DNA from 2 places in the Nocardiopsis sp. NPDC055824 genome. Region 1 is predicted to be linked to the other one. Evidence: riboswitches for the same ligand, from Rfam matches in the RefSeq annotation. Region 1 holds a riboswitch; the other holds the start of a gene.
The links. A riboswitch is a leader RNA that binds a small molecule or an ion and turns the genes downstream of it on or off. The one in region 1 is predicted to bind S-adenosylmethionine.
Positions count from the first base shown of each region.

Region 1 (13,442 bases):
TGGAGGCCCTTCTCGAAGCGCACGTCCTCGTCTCCGACGTACACGTTGACGAAGCGGCGCACCTTGCCGTTGTCGTCGAGGATGCGGGCGCGGATGCCCGGGTAGTTGGCCTCCAGGTCGTCCAGGAGCTCGGCGAGGGTGCTGCCCTTCGCCTCGACCTCGGAGGCGTCGTCGGTGTAGGTGCGCAGGATGGTGGGGACGCGGACGCTGGCGCTCATGGCGGTGTTCTTCCTTCTGCTGTGGGTCGGCGGGCCGTCGCACGGCCCCGCCGGGACGGACTGTGCTTGCGGAGCGGCGGTCAGACGAGGCCCGCGTCGGTGAACGCGCTCAGGGACGGCTTGATCGTGGCCGTCACGCCGGCGTCCACCGCGTTGAGGGTCTTGAGCCCGTCCCCGGTGTTGAGCACCACGGTCCGCGCCTTCGGGTCGAGCCTGCCCTCGCGCACCAGCTTGCGGAGCACGCCCGTGGTGACGCCGCCCGCCGTCTCGGCGAACACGCCCTCGGTGCGGGCGAGGAGCTTGATGGCGTCGACGATCTCGTCGTCGCCCACGTGCTCCACGGAGCCGCCGGTGCGCTGGGCGATGTCGAGCACGTACGGCCCGTCCGCCGGGTTGCCGATCGCCAGCGACTTGGCGATGGTGTCGGGCTTGACCGGCTGGATGACGTCGATGCCCTTCTCCCATGCCTGCGCGACCGGGGAGCAGCCCGTGGCCTGGGCGCCGAAGATCCGGTACGGGCGGTCCTCGACCAGGCCGAGCTCGACCAGTTCCCGGAAGCCCTTGTCGATCTTGGTGAGCTGGGAGCCGGAGGCGATCGGGACGACGATCTGCTCCGGCAGCTGCCAGCCGAGCTGCTCGGCGATCTCGTAGGCCAGCGTCTTGGAGCCCTCGCCGTAGTAGGGGCGCAGGTTGACGTTGACGAACCCCCAGCCCTCGCCGGCCGGGTCGCCGATCAGCTCGGAGCAGAAGCGGTTGACGTCGTCGTAGTTGCCGTCGATGGCGACGACCTTGCCCCCGTAGACGGCGGCCATGACGACCTTGGCCTCCTCCAGCCCCGCGGGGATGAACACGCAGGAGTCGAACCCGGCGCGCGCGGCGGCGGCGCCGACCGCGCCGGCCAGGTTGCCCGTGGAGGAGCAGGACAGGGTGGTGAAGCCGAAGGTGCGCGCCGCCTCGACCGCGATGGCGACCACGCGGTCCTTGAAGGAGTGCGTCGGGTTGCCGGAGTCGTCCTTGACGTACAGGGAGTCGATGCCCAGCTCGGCGGCGAGGCGGTCGGCCTTCACCAGCGGGGTCAGGCCGGGGGCCATGTTGGGCAGCTCGGCCACGTTGTCCGGGACCGGGAGGAGGGAGCGGTAGCGCCAGATGCTGTTGGGGCCGCTCTCGATGTCGGCGCGGGTGACGTCACCGAACTCGTAGGCCACCTCGAGGGGGCCGAAGCAGAACTCGCAGGCGAACTTGGGGGTGAGTTCGTAGCGCCGGCCGCATTCGCGACAGGAGAGCGCGGTTCCGGGGCCGAAGGCGCGGACGGAGGTGGGTTCGGCGGCAGTGATCGCCATGGCGAGGCGTCTCCCCTCATCTTCCCTGGCGGACACCTTGTCCCCAGGCCGGAGTTGGCACCTGCCCCAGCCGCCTCACGGGTTCGTGAGTAGTGCGTGCTGGGATGGTTGCCGGGGCTTCGCAGGGCCGGTCCCTCCACCCCTCTGGATGAGCAATATGAAGTTGTGGGCGGTCCTGTCGGATCCGCACGGTCACTGTAACGGACTCGTCGGCCGGTTTTCCACGGCTGGTGATCCGGGTAACACTAACCCGCTCACATGCTGAGACGTCGCCGGTCGGCGCGCCGGGGGCGCGCGTGGCCTGTTTCGGGAGCGTGACGCCCGGCACCGTCGGCCCCGGAGGGGTTTGGGGCGGCTGTCGACCGGCGAGACATAAGGTGCGATCCGCTTCCGCGCAGGCCGCGCCCGACCGCCCCGGCGGCGGCGACGGCCCATCCGCACCTTCGAGAGGACGACCACGTGGACAAGGCCCAGATCCTCATCGCCTCCAACCGGGGACCGGTGTCCTTCTCCACCGCCGACGACGGTTCCCTGGAACAGCGTCGGGGCGGGGGCGGACTCGTGTCCGGCATGATCTCCGTCGCCACGGAGATCGACAGCCTCTGGGTGTGCGCCGCCCTGTCCGACGCCGACAGGCGGGCGGCGGAGGAGGCGCCCGGGGCCAGGCTGGACCGCGCGCACGACCTCGGCGGCATGCGGGTCCACATGCTGGACATCCCCGAGCGGACCTTCCAGGGCGCCTACACCGGGGTCGCCAACTCGACCCTGTGGTTCGTGCAGCACATGCTGTACGACATCCCGAACAAGCCGTCGTTCGGCTCGGAGTTCCGACGGCAGTGGGACGACTACACCGCCTACAACAACGCGTTCGCCGAGGCCCTGGTCACCGGCGCCGCGGACGGCGCCCGCGTGGCCGTGCAGGACTACCACCTGGCGCTGGTGCCGCGCATCCTGCGCACCCGCCGTCCCGACCTGCGCATCGCGCACTTCTCGCACACGCCGTGGGCGCCGCCGGAGTACTTCCGGATGCTGCCCGGGCACGTCGCCCGCGAGCTGCTGGAGGGCATGCTCGGCGCGGACCGGATCGGTTTCCTGAGCCCCCGCTGGGCGGACGCGTTCCTGCGCTGCTGCGCGGAGATCCTGCGCGCGGAGGTGGACTTCGCCCGGCGCACCGTGGAGTACGGCGGCCGGCTGGTCGGGGTGGGCGTGCACGCGCTCGGCGCGGACGAGGAGGGGCTGCGCGCGAGCGCCGCCGAGCCGGCCGTGGCCGCGCGCCGCGAGACCCTGCGGGAGGCCGTCGGCGACACCCGGCTCATCGTGCGGGTGGACCGCACCGAGCTGTCCAAGAACATCGTGCGCGGGCTGGAGGCGTACCGGGAGCTGCTGACCTCCCACCCGGAGTGGCGGGGCCGGGTGACGCACCTGGCGTTCGCCTACCCGAGCCGCGGGGACGTGCCCGAGTACCGCGAGTACACCGACGCGGTGATGCGGACCGCCAAGGAGATCAACGAGGAGTTCGCGACCCCCGAGTGGACGCCGCTGGTGCTGGAGGTCAACGACGACTACCCGCGGTCGCTGGCGTCGTTCCAGATGGCCGACGTCCTGCTGGTCAACCCGACCCGGGACGGCATGAACCTGGTGGCCAAGGAGGGGCCGGTGCTGTCGGAGCGCGACGCGGTGCTGGTGCTCTCGCGCGAGGCCGGCGCCGCCGACGAGCTGGGGCGGCACGCCCTGCTGGTCAACCCCTACGACACGCTGGAGACCGCGGAGGCGCTGCACCGCGCCCTGTCGATGCCCGGGGACGAGCGTCGCAAGCGCCGTGAGGGGCTGGCGGAGGCCGCCGTGGCCCTGCCGCCGCGCCGGTGGTTCCAGGACCAGCTGCGGTCCCTGGACTGACGCGGCCAGGCCGTGCCACGGCCACCGCCCGCAGTCCCGTCGACAACGGCCTCGCTCAAGCTGCTCGACGTCCGTAGGGGCATCCGGGGGCGGTGGACGCGTCCAGCGGCCCCGGGCCGGACCGCGAGAGGCCCCCGGGTGCGGATTCCGGGGCGGACGGCGCGGGTCCTGGGGCGCGGGCCCCCGGGGCCCGGACGCCCGACGGGGCCGCAGAGCGCCTCCGTCCCGGCCGGGGCCCGTCGTCGGGGCCCGGGGCGGCCTGCTGAGGACCGGCGGCCTGCCGGAGGGGGCCGGCGGGGCGCTCCGCACGGGTTCGCGCCCCGCGCCGCGCGGATCAGTCGCCCGGGGACGCCGTCCGCCGCGCCCGCGCCTCGTCGAGGAGCTGCTCCACGACGGCGGTCTTGGCGTCGGAGTAGTCCTGGATGCGGTCCCAGGTGCGCTCGGCCAGCTCGCGTTTGACCGCGGTGTAGCGTTCGCGCGCCCCGGCGTCGGCGATGAGGTGGTCCCGGAAGAGGCGCATCCGCTCCACCTCCTCGCAGCCCTCACCGAACACGTGCAGGTTGAGGTTGATGTCCGGCCCCTTGAGGACCCGGTGCTCGTACCAGTCGGGCTCCCTGATCACCACGGAGTAGCCGGCGGCCAGCAGGTCGGGCAGGTAGGAGGGCTCGTCGGCGGGGTCGGCGACGACCAGCAGCAGGTCGACGCACGGCTTCGCGGCCATGCCGGGGACCGCGGTCGATCCGACGTGCTCGAAGAGGAGCACGCGGTCGCCGAGGGCTGCGCGGACCTTCTCCGACTCGCGTTTGAACAGGTAGGGCCACTTGGCGTCGTACTGGGAGATGTGGACGCGGCCGTTGACGAGGTTGCGGGAGTCGGGGGAGGCGACCGGCGGAGCACCTCGTGAGGGCAACGGCGATGCTTCGAGGGGAGACATTCTCCAAAGCCTTGTCCCCCTGGGAGCCCGCGTCAAGAGCGTCCGAGCGTGCTTACATATGCACGCGCAGACGTCACATCACGGGCTGTGGGCCGGGTGTGACGAGCGGCGACGCTTCTCGCCCCGAAGGGCCGGAAGGGCCTTCCGGGAGGGCTCCGCGGGGGCCCGCGCGCCCTCGGGCCCCGGCTCCGGCGCGGCCCTCCACGCGCCTACCGGCGCACTGTCGCCCCGGTGCGGATCCGTGCCGCCGCCCGCGCGGTGGTGAGCCCTGCTCCCACAACTCCGAGGGCGCCCACCAGGACCGCGAGTGCGGGGAATAGCCAGAAGACGTCCACCGGGACGTAGCTGTTGTCCTGAAGTGCGGGAGCGACGAAAAACAGGAACACCGCCAACGCCGGGGCGACGCACTGGGGAAGCAAGCGCAGGGCGAACCTCCAAGCGGGCCAGGCGGCGCGGCGCGCGGCCCACCGCCGAGATCGCCACAGGCCAAGGGCGCCCAATGCCACGACGGTGACGGTGACCCCGCCGAGGACCAGGTCGATCACGGTCGCCGTTGCCCTTCCGGGATCGGTGGTGCGGTCCTCGGTCAGGTCGATGATGCCGGAACTGATCTCGTAGGCGTTCTCACGGGAGGGGGTGAAGCTGTTCAGCAGGACCACGACGCCGTAGCCGCTGCCGGGTACCAGGTCCTGCTGGGCGTTGTAGCCGGAGACGATGCCGCTGTGCGAGATCCGCGCGGGTGTCACCTGCGGTCCGCTGTGCCTCCAGCCGAGCCCCGCCCGTGTGGTTGAGGGCTGCTCCGTGTGGGACTCCTCGATGAGAGAGGCCGATAGCAGGCGCCGCCCGTCCGGGCCGATCCCCTCCCGCTGCTGCATGGCGAGCCAGGCCGCCATATCGTGCGACGTGCTCACCACTCCGCCGGCTCCGCTGTTCATCGCTTCCGGGGTGGGCGCAGGGAAGGCGCCACCGTAGGCGGTGATGTGCCCCCTGGAGAGCCCGTCGACGGGGTCGCGCGTGGTGGTGGTGGCGACGGTGTCCTCCATCCCCAGAGGGGTGAAGACCTCCTCGGCGAGGTGGTCGGTGAAGTCCCGGCCGGAGACCCGCTCCACGATGAGCGCCGCCATCCAGTAGTTGAGGTTGCTATAGAGGTAGGAGGTGCCGGGTTCGGCTGCCGGGGGCAGGCCCTCGATGCCGGCGACGCCCTCTTCCAGTGACCGTGCGGGGCCGACAACGGTGGGGTTGGGCAGCCCCGAGGCGTGGGAGAGGAGCTGGCGGACGGTGACGCCGTCAGGTGCGGCGTCGGGCAGGTACCGTGCCGCAGGCGCGTCGAGGTCCACACGGCCCTCGTCCACAAGCCGCAGCACGGCGAAGGCCGTGATCGACTTGGAGGCGGAGCCGATGCGCAGCCGGGTGTGCTCGGTGATCGGTCGGCCTTCAGCATCCTCGCCATAGCCCGCCTCATGCACGGTCTCGCCGTCCTTGACCACGGCGACGGCGGCCCCCGGTAGGCCGTGGCGGTCGAGGTAGGCGGTGACGAACGCGTCCACCTCTGCCGGGTCGAAGCCGTCCCGGGCGTGGGCGGGAGCCGCCACGGTGAGGAGGGCCGATATGGCCAGCAGCAGGCAGAGCAGGGGCGTCGGACGCATCGGATTCTTTCGGGGTGTCGGGAGCGAGGTCGGCGCGGAGGCGGATGGATCAGGGGCTCATCCGTGCATGCGTCACTCAGGCGCGACCGTACCCCCGGTCCGCAGTGCCGCGGATCAGGAATTTCCCTGGTTCCGTCCCCGGTTCCCCCGGGGCCGCCGCCAGGGGGATCCCTGATGGCCAGGCCACGTAGGGTCTCTGGCGCTCTCTGGGGGGCGGACCGAGTACGCCGGAAAGCGGCAATGGGCTGACCAACACCCCCGAGGAGCTGTTCGCGGTGGTGCTCGCGCTGAAGTGCTACCGGAAACAACAGCGCCAGCACTACCTCGGGGCCGGGCCGAGCGGGTCCCGGTCGCAGTGGCGCAACCCCGAGGACGGGCCGCCCTTGGATCGGTACATGGTCGCCTCCTGGCTCCGGCCGGCGCCCGGTGCGCCCGCTCGCAGGGCGGCCCGCCCCGCGTTGTCTCCGGGCCGGCCCAGGAGAGCGCTCGCTCACTCCGCCTTGCGGAGCTCGGAGTGGTGAAAATGCCACAGGTCCGCGAACGAGGCGACCTTGGTGAACTGCCACAGCCCCGGCATGAACTCGTAAGCGGACCACTCTCCGTCCGGCCTCACCTCGTTCGCGCACAGGAGCCAGAAGTCCGGACCGTGGTTGACCTTCAGAGCCGCGCCCAGCAGCAGGGAGTACTCGTCGTCGTTCTCTTCGCAGTACTCGGCGTAGAGCCCTGAGTACTCGCCCAGCCATTGGAGTTCGTCCAGTGAATCGACGCTCTCGATCCACCCTCCGGCGTCGTCCCAGCCGTTGGTCACCTGTAGGAAGGCCCGGTATGAGGGGGGCAGGGAGACCTGAAGGCCCAGCCGCCTTTCGGCCTGCTCCACCTCCTCGGCCGTAGCCGGGGCGCTGCCGAGCCAGCGGTCGGGCTGGCTGCCGACGGCCGCGGCCTCGGCGATGTGTGCGTCCAGGTGTTCGCGCCACTGGTCCGGTGTGGTCAGCCGGGGACCGAGAGGGGCGGCGCTGAGGTTCTCGATCACGATCGTCGTTTCCCGTTCCGGGGCTGGGGCGAAGAAGGTTATTGAAGAATGCGACGTGAGAACCGTGTTCCGTCGATCGGTCGAGGCCCGCTCGGCGTGCGCGTCCTGCCGCTGCCCACAACGTAGCGGCAGGCACCGACAGCAGAACCGGGGATTTTCAGGATGTCCTGGACAGCCGTGCGGGTACTTCGGGAGTGTTTTTTGGAGGCTTTCGGGTCGGCGAGCGGCCGTCCAGGCCATCTCTCGCAAGCCGATGTGCGAAGTTCAGCCTGGTTGTGCTTAACGAGCGCAGAGGCGCAGCGAGAGGCAGCCTGGTGGACGCGAGCCCGGAAGAATCCACACAACACGACCTAGGCGTCGCGGCTCTCGGTGCGCTTGCCCATGGCCTCTACCTACCCCGCTGATCAGCCCGTTGCCGCTTTCCGGTGTACTTGGTCCACCCGCCTGCAGCGATCCTCCTCGCCCCCCAAAGGCGCCCGGACACACCGGCGCCCGCCCCCGGGCGGGGGCGGGCGCGGGCACGGCGGGCGTCGGCCCGGATCAGTCGCCGCGCGTCTTGCGGCGGCGGCCGCCCCTCGGCTTGCGGCGGCTCGCGGGACCGGCCTCGGCGGCCCGCTCGGCGGCGATCTGCTCGTCCTCCTCGCGGCGCTCGGCCTCCACCCCGTAGGGGTCGGCCGTGCTGCGGCGGATCCAGACGACCAGCAGGACGACCCCGAGGACCACGACGGCGCCGACGGTGACGAACCACGCCCAGACGGGCACTCCCCCGGACTCCTCCCCCTCGTTCACGAGCTCCTCGTCGATGAGGGGGATGTCCTGCGCGATCCCGGCCGCCTGCGTCTGCGCGCTGGGCAGGTGCAGGGCGGGCAGTCCTCCGGGACCCTGCTGGGCGCCCTCGACCAGGGCCTCGCGGACCTGTTCGGGGCGCAGCTGCGGGAAGTCCGCGCGCAGGAGCGCGGCAGCGCCGGCCGCCATGGCGGCGGCGTACGGGGTGCCGGTCACCTGGACCTGCCCCATGTCGGGTCCGGCGGTCTCCAGGTCGGCCCCGGGGGCCGTCAGCCCGACGCCCGCGGCCTCCGGCGAGCCCGGGATGAGCTCGCCGCTCTCGGCGGTGCCGGCGACCGTGAGGACGTTCGCGTCGTCACGGCCCCCGGCCGGGCCCACGACCAGGGCGCCGTTGCGGACCGCGTCCTGGGTGGCGCCGGTCAGGTCCACCGACGCGTCGGTCTCCGGGAGCAGGATGACCTGGGCGCCCTCCTCCGCGGCGAAGCGGATGGCGGCGGGCAGCTCGTTCCCGGTGGGCAGCACCAGGAGCTCGGAGGCGGGCGCCACCCCCAGCACGCCGCCGTCGGCGTCCATGCCGTGGCCGTGCCCCGCGACCAGGGCGGCGGCGCCGCTGCCCTCGTCCCGGTCGCCGTCCTCACCGAACTGCGTGTCGACCGTGACGTTGTCCACCAGGTCGGGGTGGTCCTCGTAGACGGCGATCCCGGGCAGCGCCACGGTGATGCCCTGGCCCTGGGTCTCCTCCCAGAGCTCCCGGGCCCCGAGCGCCTGGAGGCCCCACTGCTCCGGGCTCAGGTCCGGTTGGCCATCGGCCGCGGCGGGGACCGCCGTCAGGCCGAGGACGGCGACGGCCGCGCAGGCCGCGGCGGTCCCACCAAGAACATGGCGTGTGTGTGTCCTGTCACGACTGTTGCCCCCGAGCACGTCTGGCTCCCTCGAACGATGCGGTCGACGTTCCACGCGGCCCTCCCCGGACCTCCCCAATCCTGTCATGAGCACAGGATTCAGGCGTGGACAAGTGACCCCAGGGGTAGAGAACGTAACTGTATCCCTGCTGCCAGTCCTGTGTTTTCGGGTCCGCATACGGCATGTCGAGTCGCTAGCATGAGTCGCGCCGATCCGGACAAACCAATTTCCCGTCCAGGGGGTGTCCCATGCCGAATATCGGTCCGACCGGAGACGGTCAGTCGGCCCTCGCCGAACGCGAACAGCGCATCCTCGCCTTCGAACGCCAGTGGTGGAAGTTCGAGGGCTCCAAGGAGCAGGCGATCCGTGACGAGTTCGGGTTCTCCGCGACCCGTTACTACCAACTGCTGAACGGGCTGGTGGAACGCCCCGAAGCCCTGGCGTTCGACCCGATGACGGTCAAGCGCCTGCGCCGGCTGCGCGCCGACCGCCGCCGCCAGCGCAACGCACGTCAGCTGGGCATCCAGCTCTGAGCCCCTTCCGCCTTCTCTTTTCGGTCACGTGAACGCGGTACCCGCCCGGGGCGACGACCTCACCCCGCGGGCAGCGTTCTCCACCGGATCCCCCGGGCGTGTCGCACCGGCCGATCCCGGCGCACCGCCCCTCCCCGGCCGGGGACGCCGACCGCCGCCGGGGATCCCGCCGCAGACCGGGACTCCCGTCACCGCGGCCCCGGCCCGGACCGGGCGCACGGGCCCTCCGGCTCTCCGGCGCTCCACCCGCCCTGATCCGCCCGCCCCGCCCCCGTGCGCGGCCCCACCGGAAAGGCCCTCCATGACCCTGCCCCGACCGAGCACGGACGCCGGACGCGCCGCGCTCGACGCCCTCGTCACCGACCCCGGACGCGCCCTGGCCGCCTTCGACTTCGACGGCACGCTCTCACCGATCGTGGACGACCCGCGCGAGTCCGCGCCCTACCCGGGGATCGTCGACACGCTCGCCGACCTGGCCGGGCTGATCGGCTCGGTCGCGATCATCACCGGGCGGCCCGCCGCCGCGGCGGTCGCCATGGGCGGGCTGGAGCGGGTCCCCGGCATCACCGTGCTCGGCCACTACGGCGCCGAGCGCTGGGAGGGCGGAGAGGTCCTGGCCGCCGACCCGCCGCCCGGCGTGGCCCTCGTCCGGGAGGAGCTTCCCGGCCTGCTCGCACGGGTGGGCGCGCCGGAGGGCACCTGGATCGAGGACAAGGGCCGGTCGTTGAGCGTGCACACGCGGCGCACCGCCGATCCCGACGGCGCGCTCGCCCTGGTCGCCCCCGCCCTGGCGGAGCTGGCCGAGCGGGCGGACCTCCGGCTGGAGCCGGGGCGGATGGTGGTCGAGCTCCGTCCACAGGGTGTGGACAAGGGTGCGACGCTCACCGCGCTGGTCGAGGAGACCGGTGCGGGCACGGTGCTCTACGCCGGGGACGACCTCGGCGACCTGCCCGCCTTCGGGGCCGTGGCCGCCCTGCGCGGGAAGGGCCTGCCCGGTCTGACCGTGTGCTCCTCCTCCGACGAGGTGACCGCGGTGGCCGAGGCCGCCGACCTGGTCGTGCCCGGCCCCGCCGGGCTGGCGGAACTGCTCGGGGAGCTCACGGCGGCGATCCGTGGGCCTGGGGCGTGAGCGCCGAGCGCGCCGCCGAGCGCAGATCCCCCAGCCCGACCCGGTCGCGCCCGTAGTGCACGGCGTTGGTGAGCACGCCCACGTACCGGCCGCTCTCCGGGTGCAGGAACAGGCTCGTCCCCGTGAACCCGTTGTGGTGGACCACCCCCTCGGGGGTGATCAGCCAGCCGAGCCCGCGCCACAGGCGCTGACCGGCGTCGACGTGCGGCTGCCAGCTCTCCCGCACGAACGGCGAGGGCACGGGGCCGGACCCGCCCCCGTGGAGCCGCAGCACCTCCCGGGCGTACGCGCCCAGGTCGATGGCGGTCGAGAACACGCCCGCGTGCCCCGCCACACCGCCCATCAGCGCCGCCGCCTCGTCGTGCACCACGCCCCAGGCGGGCGCGGCGCCCGGCAGGCGGCGCTCGGTGGGCGCCACGGCCGGTGACCGCGCCAGCGGCCCGTAGGCGGTCGAGCGCATCCCCAGTTCGTCCCAGAGGTCGCCGGCGAGCCGGTCCAGGCCGGTGTCGTAGAGGCGTTCCAGGAGCAGGCCGAGCAGGATGAACCCCCGGTCGACGTAGCGGTACCCGGGCTCCTCCAGCGGATCGGCGAGGATGGCCTCGGCCAGGTCCTGGTCGGCGCCCACGTAGCGCTCCAGCCACGTCACCGGGTTGAGCCTGGCCGTGTGGGTGAGGATCTGGCGCGTGGTCACCGAAGCGCCCGGCAGCCCCTCCGCGTCCAGGTATTCGGACATGGGGGCGTCCAGGTCCAGCACCCCCTCGGCGACCGCCCGGCCGACCAGGGGCCAGGTCGCCATCACCTTCGTCAGGCTCGCCACGTCGTAGGCGACGTCCGGAGCGGTGTCGCTCTCGCCGTCGGTCCGCCCCACCGCGACGAACTCCCACATGCCGCCGGTGCCGATGACGGCGGCGCCGCCGGGCAGCCATCCGGCGTCCACCATCACCTTCAGGACGCCGCGGATCCGCGCCCCGGTCTCCGTGAGCCAGTCACCATCACGCACAACACGTCTCCCCCCGGTCTGCTCCCCCTCGGCGGATACCCCGTTATCCGGTCGTTGTCACACGGTCGCCCAAGGGACACAGGACGAAACCCGTGCAGGTCAAGACCGTAATGCGGCCCCGTGTCCGCGAGGGCGCGGACCGGGGCACGGGGCGCGTCCGGCCGCGGGGCCGCGGAGTAGTGTGGCGCCGGAGAAGCCCCGAGGAGGACCATGAGCAGCCAGACCCCCGTACCCGCCGGATTCCGCGGCGTGGCCGGAAACATCGGGATCAAGGACCCGAAGGACGACTTCTTCGCGGTCGTGTCGGAGGTCCCCGCGAACGTGTCGGCCGTGTTCACCAGGTCCCGGTTCGCCGGGCCGAGCGTGCTGCTCAGCCGCAGGACGGCCGCGGACGGCCGGGCGCGCGGCGTCACCGTGATCGCCCGCAACGCGAACGTGGCCACCGGCCGGGTCGGCGACGACCACGCCCGCGAGCTGCAGGAGGGCGTGGCCCGCGCCGCCGGGGTGGCCCCCGAGGAGATCCTGGTCGCGTCGACCGGTGTGATCGGGCGCCCCTACCCGATGGAGAAGGTGCGCGCCCACCTGGAGGGGCTGCCCGCGGAGTTCCCCCCGGCGGACCTGGACCGCGCGGCGGGCGCGATGATGACCACCGACACCCACCCCAAGGCCGCCTCCGCCCGGGTGGGCGGCGCCACCGTCACGGGCATCGCCAAGGGCGTCGGCATGATCGAGCCGAACATGGCGACCATGCTGGCCTGGTTCTTCACGGACGCCGAGCTGGAGCAGCCGGTGCTCGACGAGGTGTTCCGCAGGGTGGTGGACCGGACGTTCAACGCGCTGAGCATCGACACCGACACCTCGACCAGCGACTCGGCGGCGGTGTTCGCGAACGGGCTGGCGGGTCCGGTGGACACCGCCGCCTTCGAGGCCGCCCTGTACGAGGTGGCCCTGAAGCTGGTGCGCATGATCGCCTCGGACGGCGAGGGCGCGGGCAAGCTCCTGGAGGTGCGCGTCACCGGTGCGCGCGACGACGCGCAGGCCAAGGTCGTCGCCAAGGCCGTCGTGAACTCGCCCCTGGTCAAGACCGCCGTGCACGGCGCCGACCCGAACTGGGGCCGGGTGGCGATGGCCGTCGGCAAGTGCGAGGAGGAGACCGACATCCTGCCGGAGAACGTGCGGATCGTCTTCGGCGACGTGGAGACCTACCCCGCCGAGCCCTCGGACGAGGTCCTGGAGCGCGCCTCGCAGCACATGAAGGGCGACGAGGTCCTGATCGGCGTCGACCTGGGGATCGGCGGCGGGGAGTTCACCGCCTACGGCTGCGACCTGACCGAGGGCTACATCCGGATCAACGCCGACTACACCACCTGAGCCGGCGGGGCCGGGCGGGGACCGCCGTCCCGTCCCGGCCCGGTCCGCGCGGGGCGGGCTCTCGGCGGAGGTCCCGCCGGGCGCCCGCCGTCCCGCGCGCGGCGGGGCCGGAGCCCCGCCGGGCGGGCTCAGATGTGCACGGCCGGACCGTCGGTCATCCTCCCCGAGCGCATGAGGAGCGACAGCGCCGCCGCCGCCAGCATGACCGCGGCGGCGATGGTGAAGGCCAGGTGCAGGCCGTCCATGAAGGCGAGGTTGCTGGCCTGGGTGACGGCGGCCGCGACCTCCGGGGAGGCCCCCTCCGGCAGGACCGCGCCGCCCTGGGCCACGACGCTCTGCATGTCGACGAGGTCGTCCGCGGAGGGCTCGGCGAGCCCCGCGCCCGCGAAGTGGCCGGGCAGGGTGGAGACGATGGTCGCCGACATGACCGCGCCGAGCACCGCGGTGCCGAGGGAGCCGCCGAGCTGCATGGCGGCCTGCTGCACCGCCGAGGCGACCCCCGCCAGGCGCACGGGCGCGTTGCCGATGATCGCGGCGGTGGCGCCGGTCATGATCAGGCTCAGTCCCGTGCCGAGCAGGACGAAGGCGGCCGACATGAAGACCACGCCGGTGTCGGTCTCCAGCCGGGACAGCATGAACATGCCCGCCGAGGCCAG
Region 1 is NZ_JBSHDN010000088.1:122-13,563, forward strand. It holds gene ACWGL3_RS18335 (ubiquitin-like small modifier protein 1) at 1-218, opposite strand, end outside; gene thrC (threonine synthase) at 299-1,558, opposite strand; SAM riboswitch class I at 1,572-1,713, opposite strand; gene ACWGL3_RS18345 (alpha,alpha-trehalose-phosphate synthase (UDP-forming)) at 2,018-3,454, shown strand; gene ACWGL3_RS18350 (GrpB family protein) at 3,789-4,388, opposite strand; gene ACWGL3_RS18355 (serine hydrolase domain-containing protein) at 4,598-6,034, opposite strand; gene ACWGL3_RS18360 (SMI1/KNR4 family protein) at 6,525-7,064, opposite strand; gene ACWGL3_RS18365 (S8 family serine peptidase) at 7,605-8,771, opposite strand; gene ACWGL3_RS18370 (DUF3263 domain-containing protein) at 9,002-9,286, shown strand; gene otsB (trehalose-phosphatase) at 9,588-10,415, shown strand; gene ACWGL3_RS18380 (serine hydrolase domain-containing protein) at 10,384-11,415, opposite strand; gene argJ (bifunctional glutamate N-acetyltransferase/amino-acid acetyltransferase ArgJ) at 11,626-12,786, shown strand; gene ACWGL3_RS18390 (MFS transporter) at 12,915-13,442, opposite strand, start outside.

Region 2 (5,158 bases), on a different contig from region 1:
GGAAGCCCGACTTGCGCCCGCGCGTGGTGAGCAGGTGGGTCGCGGGCGTCCCCAGGCCGTACTTGACCAAGCCGCTGACGAAGGCGTTGGCGACCCGCCGTACCCGCGTCATCTCGAACCGCTTCGTCGGTTCGTTCACCATCTCGGCAACTCCCTCGATCGGATGCTCCCCATTGTGGTGGTTCCGGGCGGCCGACGACACCGGCAGAGGGCCGTGATCCCGCCTCCGGGCCGCTCCGCCCGTGCCGCGGGCCCCCTCTCCGCCCCGTCTCCCGGGGCGCCGTGCGGACCGGGGGCCCGGAGGGCCCGGGTCAGCGGAACGCGGAGATCCCGGTCACCGCCTGGCCGATGCTGAGCGCGTGGATCTCCTCGGTGCCCTCGTAGGTGGCGACCGTCTCCAGGTTCACCATGTGGCGCATCACCGGGTACTCCAGGGTGATGCCGTTCGCGCCGTGGACCCCGCGCGCGGTGCGCGCGACCCGCTGGGCCGCGGCCACGTTCGCGAACTTGCCGAAGCTCACGTGGTTGTGGTGGCAGTCCCCCCGGTCCTTGAGGCGGCCGATCCGCAGCGCCGTCATGCCCGCGTGGTTGACGTCCACGACCATGTCGGCGAGCTTGCGCTGGGTGAGCTGGAACCCGCCGATCGGCTGCCCGAACTGCTCGCGTGTCGCCGCGTACTCCAGGGCCGCCTCGTAGCAGGCGCGCGCGGCGCCGACGGCGCCCCACACGATGCCGTAGCGGGCCTCGTTCAGGCACGACAGGGGCGCCCCCAGGCCCTTCGACGCGGGCAGCACCGCGTCGGCGGGCAGGCGCACACCCTCCAGGACGAGTTCGGAGGTGATGGACGCGCGCAGCGACAGCTTCCTGTGGATGACGTTGGCGGAGAACCCGGGGGTGTCGGTGGGCACCACGAACCCGCGGACACCCTCCCCGGTGGCCGCCCACACCACGGCCACGTCGGCGACGGACCCGTTGGTGATCCACATCTTGGTGCCGTCGAGCACCCAGTCCGTGCCGTCCCTGCGGGCGCGGGTGCGCATGGAGCCCGGGTCGGAGCCGGAGTCGGGCTCGGTCAGCCCGAAGCAGCCGACGACCTCGCCCGCCGCCATCCTCGGCAGCCACGCGCCCTTCTGCTCCTCGGAGCCGAACTTGTGGATGGCGGCCATGGCCAGCGAACCCTGCACGGACACGAAACTGCGCAGACCCGAGTCGACGGCCTCCAGTTCGCGGCAGGCCAGCCCGTAGGCCACGGCGCTGGAGCCGCCGCAGCCGTACCCCTCCAGGTGCATGCCCAGGAGCCCGAGGTCCCCGAAGGCCTTGGCGAGCCCGCGCGGGTCGGGCAGGGTGCCCGCGTCGAACCACTCGGCCACGTTCGGCAGCAGTTCCCGCGAGGCGAAGCCGCGCACGGCGTCGCGGACGTCCCGCTCGGTGTCGGACAGTTCGGCGTCGAGGGCCAGGAAGTCGTGCGGGTCCGGGGCGGCGGGCCTGCGGGAGTCGCTCATGGGTGGGTGTCCCTTCGTGGTGCGTCGGCCGGTGCGGCCTGGGGCGGGGTTGCGGGGGCGGTCCGGCGGTCGGCCGCCGGCGCGGGGCCGGGCTCCTGGACGGCCCCGCGCCCGATCATCGCGTCCACGCGCGCCGCGTCCACGCCGAGTTCGGCGAGGATCCGGCGGGAGTGCTGTCCCAGGAGCGGCGGGGCCGTGAGCGGCGGTGGGGCGCCCTCCAGCCGGAACCCCGCCCGGACCTGTTCGATCGGGCCCGCCGTGGGGTGCTCCACGGTGCGCAGGACGTCGTCGCCGGCGGCGTCGGCCGTGCGCAGCGCGTCCAGCACCCCGCGCACCCGCCCCACCGGGACCCCGGCCCCGACCAGCAGGTCCATCCAGTGGTCGGCCGGCTCGGCGCGCAGGACGGCCGACAGCTCCCCCACCAGTTCGTCGCGGTGGGCCACGCGTCCCGGGTTGGTGGCGTAGCGCGGGTCCTCGGCCAGGTCGGGGCGGTCCAGTGCCCGGCACAGCCGCTGGTACAGGGCGTCGTTGCCGGCGGCGACCACGATCTCGGCGTCGGAGGCCGGGAAGACCTGGTAGGGCACGATCGTGGTGTGGGCGTTGCCGACACGGGCCGGCTCCGCCCCCGTCACGAGCGCCTGCTGTGTGAGGTTGACCAGGCCGGACAGCGTGGAGTTGATCAGCGACGCGCTGACGTTCTCGCCGCGGCCGGTCGCGCGGGCCCTCGTCAGCGCCCCGAGGATGCCGACGGCGGCGTTGAGCCCGGTCAGCACGTCGGTGAGGGCGACCCCCACCTTGCTCGCCGGCCCCTCGGCCGGGCCCGTGGTCGCCATCAGGCCGCTCTCGGCCTGCACGACGATGTCGAACCCGGGGCGGGCGGCCGGCTCGTGCTCCGGGCCGAAGCCGCTCACGGAGCAGTAGACGACGGCGGGGTTGCGCGCGCTCACCGCCTCGTAGCCGAGCCCGAGCCGGTCGATCACGCCGGGACGGAAGTTCTGGACGACCACGTCGGAGGACGCGCACAGCTCCTGGACGGCGGCCAGGCCCTCGGGGTCCTTCAGGTCCACGGCCAGGCTGCGCTTGTTGCGGTTCACCGACAGGAAGTAGGCGGCCTCGCCGGGGCCCCCGCCCCCGTCGGCGGGGCCCGCCCAGGGCGGGCCCCACGCCCGGGTGTCGTCGCCGCGGCCTGGCTGCTCGACCTTGACCACCTCCGCGCCCATGTCGGCGAGGAGCATGGTGGCGTACGGGCCCGCCAGGACGCGGGAGAGGTCGGCGACGCGCACCCCCGCCAGGGGCAGCGGGACGGCCGGGCCGGCGGGGTCGGGCGCGGGGCCCGCGCCGGATCGGATGTCTGTCACGGGGATGTCACTCCTCGGCGTCGGCGCCGCCGGGCAGCTGGTCGCCCTCCCGCAGCTGGTGGTAGGACTCCAGGCAGCGGCGCAGGGCCGTGGTCAGCGCGGCGCCGGACTGGCCGGCGTACCGCGTCTGCACCCGGCCGACCAGCTCGGCGATGTCCTCGGTGACCGAGGCCCCCTCGACCAGGGCGCGGAAGAAGTCCTTGCCCAGGTCGGTGAGCAGGGTGGTGTCCGCGGCGACGATGCGGCCGTCCGCGGTGTCCACGGCGAGGACGACGCCGAGCCGCTGGTACTGGGAATGGCTGGCCACGGAGTCGGGAAGACGGGCGTAGCCGGAGATGAGGACAACCCTGGGGTTGCGGAGAACCTGCTGGATACGGTCGTCGCCGTGCAACGGACACACCTCTCGCTCGCGGGCATGCGAAAACTCCAACGCTCTGGAGTCTCGCGCCTGGAGGGCGGCCGGGGGAAACCGGGCGCCCGCGGCGTGAGGGCAGGCACCCCAAGTATGTCCTGACCGGTTCGGCGGCTGTCAAGCGGGGCGCGGCCCGTACGGCGGACCCGCGGGGGCCGGCCCGTTCCGTACGCCCCCTCGGCCCCGCGCCCTCCGGAGCGGCCGTGAGCCTCGCGCCCGGCCGCCCGTACGGATCGCTCCGCCGGTCCTCCCGCGTGGTCGGTCCTTGCGCGCCCCGGTCCCGCCGGTGTGCGGCCCGGGCCACAGGGGATCCCCTGGTCCCTCCCGGGGCGCGTGTGCTAGCCTGCCTCGCAGGTCACGAGTACCAGCGCTAAGCCCCGGCTTGCTGGTCGGCAACCCTCCTTCCGCGGTGGGGTGCCCCGGGTGAGGACCAGGTCCCGACACGACCGTGTCGGACAAGCGCGGACCCCTGTGGTGTAGCCGTGACGGCGCCCCCGCGGGTCCCACGACCCGCAGAAGAGGTGCCCCATGACCGTCGTCAGCCCCATCCACACCGCGCGCTCGTTCCGTTCCGCCGCCCCGTCCGCACACCCCTCGGGCGGCGCCGCCGGGTGCACGGTCGTCGCCTCGGACGAGGGCGTCCCCCTGGTCACCGGCGAGCGCGTGGAGTACGCGAACTTCGACTACGCCGCCAGCGCCCCCTGCCTGACCCCCGTCGCGGACGCCCTGGCCGACGCGCTGCCCTACTACGCGAGCGTGCACCGGGGTGCGGGCCACCACTCCCAGGTGAGCACCGACGCCTACGAGCGGGCCCGCCGCAGCGTCGCCCGCTTCCTCGGGGCCCGCTCGGAACCCGCCGACGCGGTGGTGTTCGTGCGGGGCACCACCGACGCCCTCAACCTCCTGGCCCGCTCCGTGCCGGAGGGCTGCACGGTCGTGGTGTTCGAGACCGAGCACCACGCAGCCCTCCTGCCCTGGGAGCACCCCGCCGCACGGGCCGGGAGAGTGGTCCGCCTGCCGCTGCCCGCCACCCCCGAGGCGGCCGTCGAGGCGGCCCGCACCGCGCTGCGGGAGTCCCCCGAGGGCCCCAGGCTCCTGTGCGTGACCGCCGCCTCCAACGTCACGGGCGAGATCTGGCCGGTCGGGGAACTGGTCGCGGCCGCGCACGCCGAGGGCGCCCGCGTGGTCGTGGACGCCGCCCAGTACGTGCCGCACCTGCCGTTCGGCCTGGAGGAGACCGGCGCCGACTACGTGGCGCTGTCCGCGCACAAGCTCTACGCGCCCTTCGGCTCCGGGGTGCTGGCCGGCCGCGCCGACTGGCTGCGCGAGGCCACCCCGTACCTGTCCGGGGGCGGCGCCACGCGCCTGGTCACCGAGCACGAGGTGGTGTGGAACGACCTCCCCGCGCGCCACGAGGCGGGCAGCCCCAACGTGCTCGGCGCCGTGGCCCTGGCCGCCGCCTGCGACACCCTCACCCCCGACGTACAGGGACTCCTGCACATCCGCGAGTCCGCTCTGCTGGAGCGGCTGCGTGCCGGGCTCGCCGACGTGGAGGGCGTCACCGAGCTGACCCTGTGGGGCGACGAGCACCCGAGGGTCGGCATCGTCTCGTTCACGGTGGACGGCCTGCCCGCCGACCTGCTGGCCGCGGCGCTCTCCGCCGAGCACGGCATCGGGGTGCGGGACGGGCTCTTCTGCGCCCACCCGCTCACCCGGCACCTGCTGCCCGAGGGCCACGCCCAGGCGGTCCGGGCGAGCCTGGGGATCGGGACGACCCCGGAGCACGTGGACCGGCTCGTCGGCGCGATCGCCGACCTGGTCGCCCACGGGCCGGCCTGGGAGTACGCCGACTGCGACGGCCGACTGGCCCCGGTCCCGGACCCGCG
Region 2 is NZ_JBSHDN010000299.1:55-5,212, reverse strand. It holds gene ACWGL3_RS30590 (nitroreductase/quinone reductase family protein) at 1-142, opposite strand, end outside; gene ACWGL3_RS30585 (acyl-CoA dehydrogenase family protein) at 312-1,502, opposite strand; gene ACWGL3_RS30580 (CaiB/BaiF CoA transferase family protein) at 1,499-2,860, opposite strand; gene ACWGL3_RS30575 (DUF3870 domain-containing protein) at 2,868-3,251, opposite strand; SAM riboswitch class IV at 3,626-3,740, shown strand; gene ACWGL3_RS30570 (aminotransferase class V-fold PLP-dependent enzyme) at 3,801-5,158, shown strand, end outside.
Region 2: linked by a shared signal. The riboswitch ahead of ACWGL3_RS30570 (aminotransferase class V-fold PLP-dependent enzyme) and the one ahead of thrC (threonine synthase) in region 1 are both predicted to bind S-adenosylmethionine.